3 regions of the Streptomyces sp. NBC_00631 genome follow, and region 3 is predicted to be linked to each of the others. Evidence: riboswitches for the same ligand, from Rfam matches in the RefSeq annotation. Region 3 holds a riboswitch; each other region holds the start of a gene.

Region 1 (3,212 bases), 3.3 Mb from region 3:
CAGGTCCTGGAGGGGGCCCTCGTAGGTGTCCCGGGAGACCAGGTTGTAGTGGGGCTGGAGGGCGACGTACCGGGCGAGGCCCTCGCGGTCGGAGAAGTCCAGGGACTCCTGGAGCCGCTCCGGCGTGATGTTGGACGCGGCGATGTGCCGGACCTTGCCCGCCCGCACCAGCTCGTCCAGCGCGCCGATGATCTCCTCGACCGGGACCTCGGGCTTGTCGAAGTGCGTGTAGTACAGATCGATGTGGTCGGTGCCCAGGCGGCGCAGGGACGCGTCGGCGGCGGCCTTGATGTTGCCGGCGGACAGGCCCGGGTACTCGGGGTGCTGGCTGACCTTCGTCGCGATGACGACGTCGTCGCGGTTGCCGCGTGCCTTGACCCACTTGCCGATGATCGTCTCGGACTCGCCGCCCGTGTTGCCCTCGATCCACGCCGTGTACGAGTCGGCGGTGTCGACGAAGTTGCCGCCCGCGGCGGCATAGGCGTCGAGGACGGCGAAGGAGGTGGCCTCGTCGGCGGTCCAGCCGAAGACGTTACCGCCGAGGGCGAGCGGGAAGACCTCCAGGTCGGAGGCGCCGAGCTTGCGGAGGGAAGGGGAAGCGGAAGAAGCAGTCATGCCTCACTTCAACACGCAGGGCCGGGCGCCCCATGCCGACGCAACACGAAGTTCTTGTAAAGGCGCCCCGCCCGTCCGGGTCAGGGGTTGAGGCCCTTGCCGCGCAGCCAGGTCATCGGGTCGATGGCGGTGGCCTGGCCGTTCGGGTGGACCTCCAGGTGGAGGTGGGGACCCGTGACGTTGCCGGTGGCGCCGACGCGGCCGATGACATCTCCCGTGGCGACCTTCTGGCCGACCTTCACGCCGATCGAGGACTGGTGGCAGAACCACAGCTCGGTGCCGTCGTCGAGGGTGATGATCGTGCGGTAGCCGTAGGAGCCGGCCCAGCCCGCCTCGGTGACCGTGCCGCCGTGCACGGCCTTGATCAGCGTGCCGGTCGGCGCGGCGAAGTCGAGGCCGGTGTGGTAGCCGGAGGACCACATGGAGCCGGCCTGGCCGAAGGTGCCGGTGATCGTGTACGAGACGACGGGCAGCGTGTACTGCTTGGCCAGCTCGGCGAGGCGGGCCTGCTCGGCCTTCTGCTTCGCGGAGGTCTCGGCCTTCTCCTTGGCGTCGGCGGCCTTCGCGGCGGCCGCCTTCTCCGCCTTGGCCTCGGCGGCGGCGACGGCCTTGGCGCTGGCCTTGGTGTCGAGCTGGTTCTGCTGCTGCGCCGCCTGGGAGATGATCCGGCTGCGCAGCGCCTCACCGGCGTCCGAGGAGGAGGAGTCCGCGTCGGTGGCGGTCGTCGTGGTGACGCTGCTGAGCGCGGTCTGGGTGGCCTGGTGACCGCTGCCCTCGCCGAGCAGGGAGCTGACGGAGGAGGGCAGGTCGGGCAGGGAGATGGAGACCGGCGGCTTGCCGGTGTTGGCGCTGGCCATGCCGCCCGCGCCGACGGCGGCGATGACGCCGACGCCGAGAACCGTGGAGCTGCGGGCGAGCCCGCCGCCCTTCTGTTTGGCGACCCGGTGCCGGCCGCGGGCCGCGGAGAGAGACTCCTCGGTGGGGTTCCACTCCTCGAAGGGGCCCTCGTCGGTGCGGTGGCCGCCGTAGCCGAAGGTGTCGGGCTGGCGCTGGCTGGGCACGAACGGGGCTGCCGGAGCAGGCGGGTTGGACGCCACGCGGGCGCACTCCTTTCCTTCCGCTGCCTACCGGGTTAGCTGACGGGTTCGGAGCGGGAAGGTCTCCTACGCGCGTATACCGACCGTTTTGTACCCGGCGGTAGCCTCGCGATTCACCCCAAGGTGGTGGTTCCCCGGTTCCCTTGCGGGATTCGGCGCGTGCGCACGGAGCCGTCGCGGGTGACGGCTGGGACGACCGCGCTGCGTTATCGAACGTTAATAGACCCGGCTGTCAGTTTCCAAGCAGTTCGCCTTGATCATTAAGCTTTTAAAGCTTGGACTTACCAGCCACGACCGATCAAAAGCGGTCGAGTCGACGGTGTGCGCGGGTCAACTCAGGAGTCACACGCGTTTCGATGGTGACTCAGTTGTTATGCGGAGGGCGGCCGTCCGGGCACCCAAAGTGACTGCGGCCGTCTGGAGCCGGATATGACTCAGGGCCGGAATCCTGATATCGGATTCCGGCCCTGAGTTTCAGTAGCGGGGACAGGATTTGAACCTGCGACCTCTGGGTTATGAGCCCAGCGAGCTACCGAGCTGCTCCACCCCGCGTCGTTGACACCAGCATACGCCATCCGAAGAGTGGAAGTCACACGGGTTAAAACCGGCAGGTTCCGGGGCGCTGGAGCAACGCGCCCCCGAAGGGGCGCGGGGAACTGCGCGAGCAACCCCCACGCATCCGCACCCGCACCCGCGAAACCACCCCAGCCCCCTCCTCGGCCGCCCCTGTCAGCCGAGAAGATGCCCGTTGGGCGCCTTCGCCTGCGCCTCGTACTCCCCCAGGACCAGCACCTCCACCCCCGCCTCCCGCAGCGTCCCCGTCCCGTCGGCCGCCGTCACGAACGTGTCCGGCTCGCGCCACGCCGTCACCACCCGCCGTACCCCGGCCCGCAGGATCAGCTCGGCGCACGGGTGCGGGCGGGAGGCGCGGTGGGTGCAGGGTTCGAGGCTGGTGTAGACCGTGGCGGAAGGCAGCCGGGGGTCGGTCGGGGAGATCTTGGCGAGGGCCGCCTCCTCCGCGTGGACCACGGGGTCGCCGGCCTCCCGGGAGTGGCCGCGGGCCAGTTCCGTGCCGTCGGCCGCGACCACCACCGCGCCCACGCTGAACGCGGTCCGGGACGGCGGGCAGTCGGCCGCCAGTTCGCAGGCGAGCCGCATCCAGTGGCGGTCGGCGGCGGACGGCGACCCGCCCGTGCCGGGGGCCGTGGGCGCGTACCGCGTCAGGACGACGTCCTCGATACGGCGGGTCTCCAGGAGCCGCAGCCGCCCACCCTGGTACCCGCCCGGACCGAACAGCCGCGGTGCCTTCGGATCGCCGACGAAGAGGGGGGCCAGAACCAGCTGGAGCTCGTCGGCCAGGCCCTGCTGGAGGAGCTGGGTGTGGACCGTGCCACCGCCCTCGACCATCAGGCGCCGTACCCCCCGCACGTCGTGCAGGTGCTCCAGGAGGAGCCGCCAGTCCAGCTCCGGGCCCAGTGCCACGACGTCCGCCGCGACCTG
Region 2 (3,212 bases), 2.7 Mb from region 3:
ACGGCAACGGCTACTACGGCGGCCTCCAGATGTCCCTGGACGACTGGGAGAAGTACGGGGGCACGGAGTACGCCACGACGCCCGACCAGGCGAGCCGTTCGCAGCAGATCGCGGTCGCCGAGAAAATACTCGCCGACCAGGGCACCAAGCCCTGGCGGACCTGCGCCCTGCTGGCCGGGCTCTCCTCCGACGACGCCTCGGTGAACGTCGACACGGGCCTTGGCGGATCGGCTGACTCGTCCTCCTCCGACTCGTCGGACACGTCCTCCGGGCTGTCGGACTCGTCGTCCTCCTCCTCCGACTCCGGTTCCTCCTCGGGCGCCGCGGACTCCGGGGACGACTCCAGCACTCCCTCCCCGAGCGCGAGCGCGGGCAGTGACTCCAAGACGGACACCCCCAGCAAATCCACCAAGACGGACAAGTCGGAATCATCCGGCTCCGGCACCGGCTCCGGTACCTCGAAGGCGAGTGAGAATCCCGTCACCTCCGAGGCTGACGACTCGGACAATTCGTGGCAGACCGGAGGCTCTTGGAGTCTGGTCGACACGGGGGCCGTCGGTGGCGGCGGCAAGCATCGCGGCGGCTCGGCGGACGAAAGCGTGACAAACGGTCAGGATGCCACCTCCTCCGCCCGTCACGCCTCCCGCGACAGCGGCACCTACACCGTCCGTGAGGGCGACACCCTCGCCTCCATCGCCGACTCCCTTGACCTCGACGGCGGATGGCGTGCGCTCTATGCCGCGAACAAGGCCGACATCGGTACCGACCCGAACGCCATCACCCCCGGTCAGACCCTGAAACTCGGCAGCGAATCGGACGAAAAGTAGCGGGAGTTGACGCCCCGCTTCGAGGGCTAATGTCCGTTTTGGCGAAAGTGTGGGATGAGTCTCAGAAGCCCTGATCATCTTTGAAATTCGCCGGATGCCCTGTTTACGGTCAAGGCCGCTCGTCACCACGAGCCCCGGCTGTCGCAACGCCGAGTCCTGCCAGCGGCCGTCCGGGAACAGTCGTCGCGTCAAGCGCCGTAGGCAGGAGCGGGGGACCCAAGGTAAGTGCCGGGACCGGCAGTCGAGGCTGCCGATCCGGCTCGGGGTGAAGCCGCGCACCGACACACGGGTGTGCGGCCGGGCAACTCAACCGGCCCGAACCCGACAGCTCACCTCGCAGGCGTCGGTGAGGGGATCGATCCATGCTGTTTTCCGGCAAGGGCAAGCACCGTCGTCCGTCCAAGGCCGTCCGCGCCATCGCTGTCGCCGGTGTCACCGGCGTCGCCGTCGCCGCTCCGCTGATGGCGGCCGGCAGCGCCTCGGCCGCCACCGCCTCCGAGTGGGACGCCGTCGCCCAGTGCGAGTCGGGCGGCAACTGGGCCATCAACACCGGCAACGGCTACTACGGCGGTCTGCAGTTCTCCGCCTCCACCTGGGCCGCGTACGGCGGCACGCAGTACGCCGCGCAGGCGAACCAGGCCACCAAGGCGCAGCAGATCCAGATCGCCGAGAAGGTCCTCGCCGCGCAGGGCAAGGGCGCCTGGCCGGTCTGCGGCACGGGCCTGTCCAGCGCCGCCTACACCGGCGGCGGCTCCAGCAGCTCCTCCAGCTCCAGCTCGTCGAGCAGCAGCACCAGCACCCGCTCGACCGGTACCCAGGCCGCCTCCCGCTCCGCCGAGCGCCCGGCTGCCAAGAAGACCGTCACCACCCCGACCGGCAAGAAGGTCAAGAAGGGCGACGGCGAGTACAAGGTCGTCAAGGGTGACACCCTCAGCTCGATCGCCGAGAAGCACAAGGTCAAGGGCGGCTGGCAGGCGCTGTTCAAGCTGAACAAGGACATCGTCGACGATGCCGACTTCATCTACCCGGGCCAGCAGCTCCACCTGAAGTAAAGGCGCGGGCGCGGTGCGGCGCGTGCCGCAAGTACTAAGCGGCGCCCAGCTGAAGCACAGCCCCCACACAACCGTGGTCCCCATAGTGGAGGCCACGTGAGGGCCACCCCCGTCCCCCACGGCTCCCCGCTCCGGTGCGTTTCCCCCCGTACGCACCGGGGCGGGGTTTCTCTTTGCCGTCCTCCTTCCGGTCCCCTTCTTGGCCCGCTCTTCTTCCGTTCTTCATCGGGACCCCCTTTGTTCCGCGCATGAACAATGAGTACCGTCAGTGTGTCCACGGGTCGGTCGGTCGTGCCGGCCGACGGGCCCGGGACGGTTAGGCTCTAGTCGCAAGGCTGAGCAAGGGCCGGCCAGGCCCACGTGCGCCCCGCACAACCAGCGTCACATCCCAAGAAGGAGATGCTCGTGCCGTCCATCGACGTCGTCGTAGCCCGGGAAATCCTGGACTCCCGAGGCAACCCCACGGTCGAGGTCGAGGTCGGCCTCGACGACGGCAGCACGGGTCGTGCCGCCGTCCCGTCCGGCGCCTCCACCGGTGCCTTCGAGGCCATCGAGCTCCGTGACGGCGACCCCAACCGCTACCTGGGCAAGGGTGTCGAGAAGGCCGTCCTCGCCGTCATCGAGCAGATCGGCCCGGAGCTGGTCGGCTACGACGCCACCGAGCAGCGCCTGATCGACCAGGCCATGTTCGACCTGGACGCCACCGACAACAAGGGCTCGCTGGGCGCCAACGCCATCCTCGGAGTCTCCCTCGCCGTCGCGCACGCCGCCTCCGAGGCGTCCGACCTCCCGCTCTTCCGCTACCTGGGCGGCCCGAACGCGCACCTGCTGCCGGTGCCGATGATGAACATCCTCAACGGCGGCTCGCACGCGGACTCCAACGTCGACATCCAGGAGTTCATGATCGCCCCGATCGGCGCGGAGTCCTTCTCCGAGGCGCTGCGCTGGGGCGCCGAGGTCTACCACACCCTCAAGAAGGTCCTGAAGAGCAAGGGCCTGTCCACCGGCCTCGGCGACGAGGGCGGCTTCGCCCCCAACCTGGAGTCCAACCGCGCCGCGCTGGACCTCATCCTGGAGGCAGTCAAGCAGGCCGGTTACGTCCCCGGCGAGCAGATCGCGCTCGCGCTCGACGTCGCCGCGTCCGAGTTCTACAAGGACGGCAAGTACGAGTTCGAGGGCAAGTCCCGCTCGGCCGCCGAGATGACCGAGTACTACGAGGAGCTGGTCGCGGCGTACCCGCTGGTCTCCATCGAGGACCCGCTGTTCGAGGACGACTGGGCCGGCTGGAAGGTCATCACCGACAAGCTCGGCGACAAGGTCCAGCTCGTCGGCG
Region 3 (3,212 bases):
ACCAGCCGCGCCAGCTGCCGTGCCATCACGCCGGGACCGCCCACCTCCCGGCGCAGCACCGCCTCGTCCAGGACCGCGTTCAGCTCCAGCGGCGGATCATTGTGCAGCACGTCCTGCCTGGCCAGACGCACCTCCACCAGGGTGTCCAGGGCCTCGTCGTCGCGCCCGTCCACGGCCGCCCGGGTCACCGCACGCGCGTACTCAGGGGTCTGCAGCAGCCCCGGCACGACCAGGGTCTCCAGGGTCCGCATGGCGCCGGCCTGTGACTCCAGGCTGATGAAATCCCGGTAGGCGGGCGGCAGTACCCCGCGATAGGCGTGCCACCAGTGGTGGCGTCCGGCAGTGTCCTCCGACCCCGCCAACACCAGGAGCAACTCGCGCAGTTGCCCCTCGACCACACCGTAGGCGTCCAGAAGTAACCGCACATCGGCCGGTTTCACACCGCTGGCGCCGGTCTCGATCCGGCTCACTTTCGACTGATGCCAGCCCACCAGACGGGCGGCCTCACCGCTCGTGAGGCCGGCGCCGGTGCGCAGTGTGCGCAGTTCGGCGCCCAGTTTCCGGCGGCGTACCGCGGGACCGTTCTGCATGGGCTACTCCTTACTCCTACCGAGCCGCCCAAATACGGTCTGAGGTAGCAGAGTTCACCGCTTCGAGCGACAGATATATGCATATCTTGGTGGATCGCTCCCCGTGACCGGCCCGGTAATGGCAGTCTGACGGAGAAGCACCAGTCCGGGACCGTACTCGAACCATCCGCACCGTGTCGGACTCCGGTCCCGAGGAAAGGGACGACGTCGCCATGGCAGACCACCTGGAAGCATCCGTCACCCTGCCGAGCGATCCCGCCTCGGTCTCCACCGCCCGCTCCTACGTGCTGGACACCCTCGCGGAGTGGGGACTGCCACCCGAGACGGAGACCGCGGACACCATCCGCCTCATCGTCTCCGAACTCGCCACCAACGCCGTGCAGCACACCCTCGGGCAGTCACCCACCTTCACGGTGGCCCTCGTCCTCGACCGCGACGAACAGCTGCGCATCGGCGTCACGGACAGTCATCCGCGCTTCCCCAAGAGACTTCCCGCCGCGGTCCAGCAGGACAACGGCCGCGGCATGGTCATCATCCGCTGGCTGACCGCCGAGTGCGGCGGCAAGCTCCGGGTGCGCCCCACCCGGGAGGGCGGCAAGACCGTCTCCATCGAACTCCCCTGGGTGGTCCCGGCCGGCACCGTCACGGCGGCCGGCCAGCAGGAGCCGTAGCCCTGAGCTCCTGCCTGCCTGCCGGCCGCCGCTGGGGTGGGTCAGCTGACCCGGCCGTACCAGACGCTGCGGGTCCAGATCTTCTGGAGCCTCACCACGTCCCCCGTCTTCGGGGCGTGCCAGATCTTTCCCTTCCCGGCGTAGATGCCGACGTGGTACACGCTGGAACCCGAGTGGAAGAAGACCAGGTCCCCGGCCTTGCGGTTGCCGGCCGAGATGTGACGGGTCTTGTTGTACTGCTGGGCCGCCGTACGAGGCAGGGTCTTGCCCGCCTTCTTGAACGAGTACAGCGTGAGCCCGGAGCAGTCGAACCGATTCGGCCCGGTGGCTCCCCACCGGTAGGGCGCGCCCTTCTTCGAGGCGGCGACCTGAAGTGCCTTCGTGGCCATCGTGGCGGCCGAGGCGTCGGAGGCGACACCCGGAATCACGATCGAGCCACCCACGGCGGCGATGGTCAGCGCCGAGGCCGTACCGGCCCGGGCCATGAGCGACGGAACACGATTGAGCGCAGTCATGCGCAACCCTTCGTCAGCCGCCTGTGAAGGATGACCTGTCGGATTCGGGCTGGCGAAGTTGCCCGGCCGTGTTGCCACGGCTTCACCCCAAGGGCTGCTCGGCCCGGTCATGGCGTGACCGTGCCGGCGACCCGGCTTGCTCGGGTCCTCCACTCCTGCCGATGCACTTCTGTCGACGGGTCAATCCGGGCGGCGGCAGGACTCGGCGTCCGCCCGGACCGCCCCGCCGCTGTGGCGGGGGCTTGTCGTCAGACAGGGATCTTCACTCACGCGTGTCCGAAAATCCCAACGGAATCGGGGGTTTGTGGGGTTACTCACCACCCACCCGTTCGGGTGGACAGCCCTGTGTTCGATTCTTCGTCAACTCTCCTGCGTAGCCCCGGACCTGCGCGGAAGCCTCTCGCGGGCACTCCCGAACAGGCGGTCCGAGCGGCCCTCGCGGTCAGGTAAAACCACGCCACACTCCACCGAACGGCGGTAACTCCTTTGGATCGTTTCGACTCCGGCCCCCTCGCGCCGTCGTCGCCCCGGACCGGAGTCCGGCGGGTCTCACCGTACGCAGTCGGGCGGGAGTGCGACGCGAGCGGTCCGGCGCTCGCCGTCGAGCACCCGCAACGCCCGTGCCAGCGTGTCCCCGTGGAGCTCCGTCTCGCCCCGCCGATGCATCAGGGCGAGCGCGTCCCGCAGCTCGGACGCCGCGCGCACCAGCGCCTGCGCGGCTCGCAGCCCACGGTAGGTGTCCTCGTTCTGCGCCGGGTTGATCCGGCCCAGCAGGTCCACCACGTCCAGGTAACGGTCGATCAGCTCGCCCTCGGCCCGGGTCAGTGCGGGCAGTGGCGGCAGCTCCGGCGGCAGCATCGGCGGCTCACCCCGCGTCCGGCAGGCCGAGCGAGGGGCGGCGGCTGGGCACGACCCGGTCCACCAGGCCGTACGCCAGCGCTTCGCGCGCGTCCAGGACCAGGTCCCGCTCCAGGTCCTGGCGCACCTGCTCCGCCGTGCGCCCGGTGTGTCGGACGAGCATCTGTTCGAGCAGCGCCCGGATCCGCTCCAACTCCTCCGCCTGGATGAACAGATCACTCGGCTGGCCCTGCACCGGTTCCGGCAGCGACGGCTGTTGGAGCACGATGCGCGCGCCGGGCAGCATGGACCGCTTGCCCGGTGTGCCGGCCGCGAGCAGGACCGCCGCCGACGCCCCGGCCCGGCCGAGGCAGATCGTCTCCACGTCGCAGCTCACGTACTGGACCGTGTCGTAGATCGCGGCCATCGCGCTGAACGACCCGCCAGGGGAGTTGATGTACAGCGAGATGTCCCGCTCCGGAGCCGCGTGCTCCAGATACATGAGCTGCGCCATCACGTCGTTGGCCGAGATCTCGTCGACGGGCGTGCCGAGGAAGACGATCCGCTCCTCCAGCAGCTTCGAGTACGGATCCAGGGGG

The links. Region 3 has a riboswitch for cyclic di-AMP ahead of OHB00_RS09295 (C40 family peptidase). Riboswitches for the same ligand answer to the same signal wherever they lie in the genome.
Region 1: it holds a riboswitch for cyclic di-AMP, as region 3 does, so the genes downstream of both, OHB00_RS24320 (M23 family metallopeptidase) here and OHB00_RS09295 (C40 family peptidase) in region 3, are expected to answer to the same signal.
Region 2: it holds a riboswitch for cyclic di-AMP, as region 3 does, so the genes downstream of both, OHB00_RS21690 (transglycosylase family protein) here and OHB00_RS09295 (C40 family peptidase) in region 3, are expected to answer to the same signal.

The regions. Positions count from the first base shown of each region.
Region 1 covers NZ_CP107734.1:5,319,724-5,322,935, forward strand. Annotated here, with positions in the region: gene OHB00_RS24315 (aldo/keto reductase) at 1-615, opposite strand, end outside; gene OHB00_RS24320 (M23 family metallopeptidase) at 696-1,712, opposite strand; cyclic di-AMP (ydaO/yuaA leader) riboswitch at 1,720-1,880, opposite strand; tRNA gene OHB00_RS24325 (tRNA-Met) at 2,191-2,264, opposite strand; gene OHB00_RS24330 (dihydrofolate reductase family protein) at 2,442-3,212, opposite strand, start outside.
Region 2 covers NZ_CP107734.1:4,740,816-4,744,027, reverse strand. Annotated here, with positions in the region: gene OHB00_RS21695 (transglycosylase family protein) at 1-827, shown strand, start outside; cyclic di-AMP (ydaO/yuaA leader) riboswitch at 1,011-1,185, shown strand; gene OHB00_RS21690 (transglycosylase family protein) at 1,190-1,879, shown strand; gene eno (phosphopyruvate hydratase) at 2,279-3,212, shown strand, end outside.
Region 3 covers NZ_CP107734.1:2,017,673-2,020,884, reverse strand. Annotated here, with positions in the region: gene OHB00_RS09305 (helix-turn-helix domain-containing protein) at 1-590, opposite strand, end outside; gene OHB00_RS09300 (ATP-binding protein) at 803-1,261, shown strand; gene OHB00_RS09295 (C40 family peptidase) at 1,303-1,776, opposite strand; cyclic di-AMP (ydaO/yuaA leader) riboswitch at 1,780-1,964, opposite strand; gene OHB00_RS09290 (hypothetical protein) at 2,326-2,634, opposite strand; gene OHB00_RS09285 (ATP-dependent Clp protease proteolytic subunit) at 2,642-3,212, opposite strand, start outside.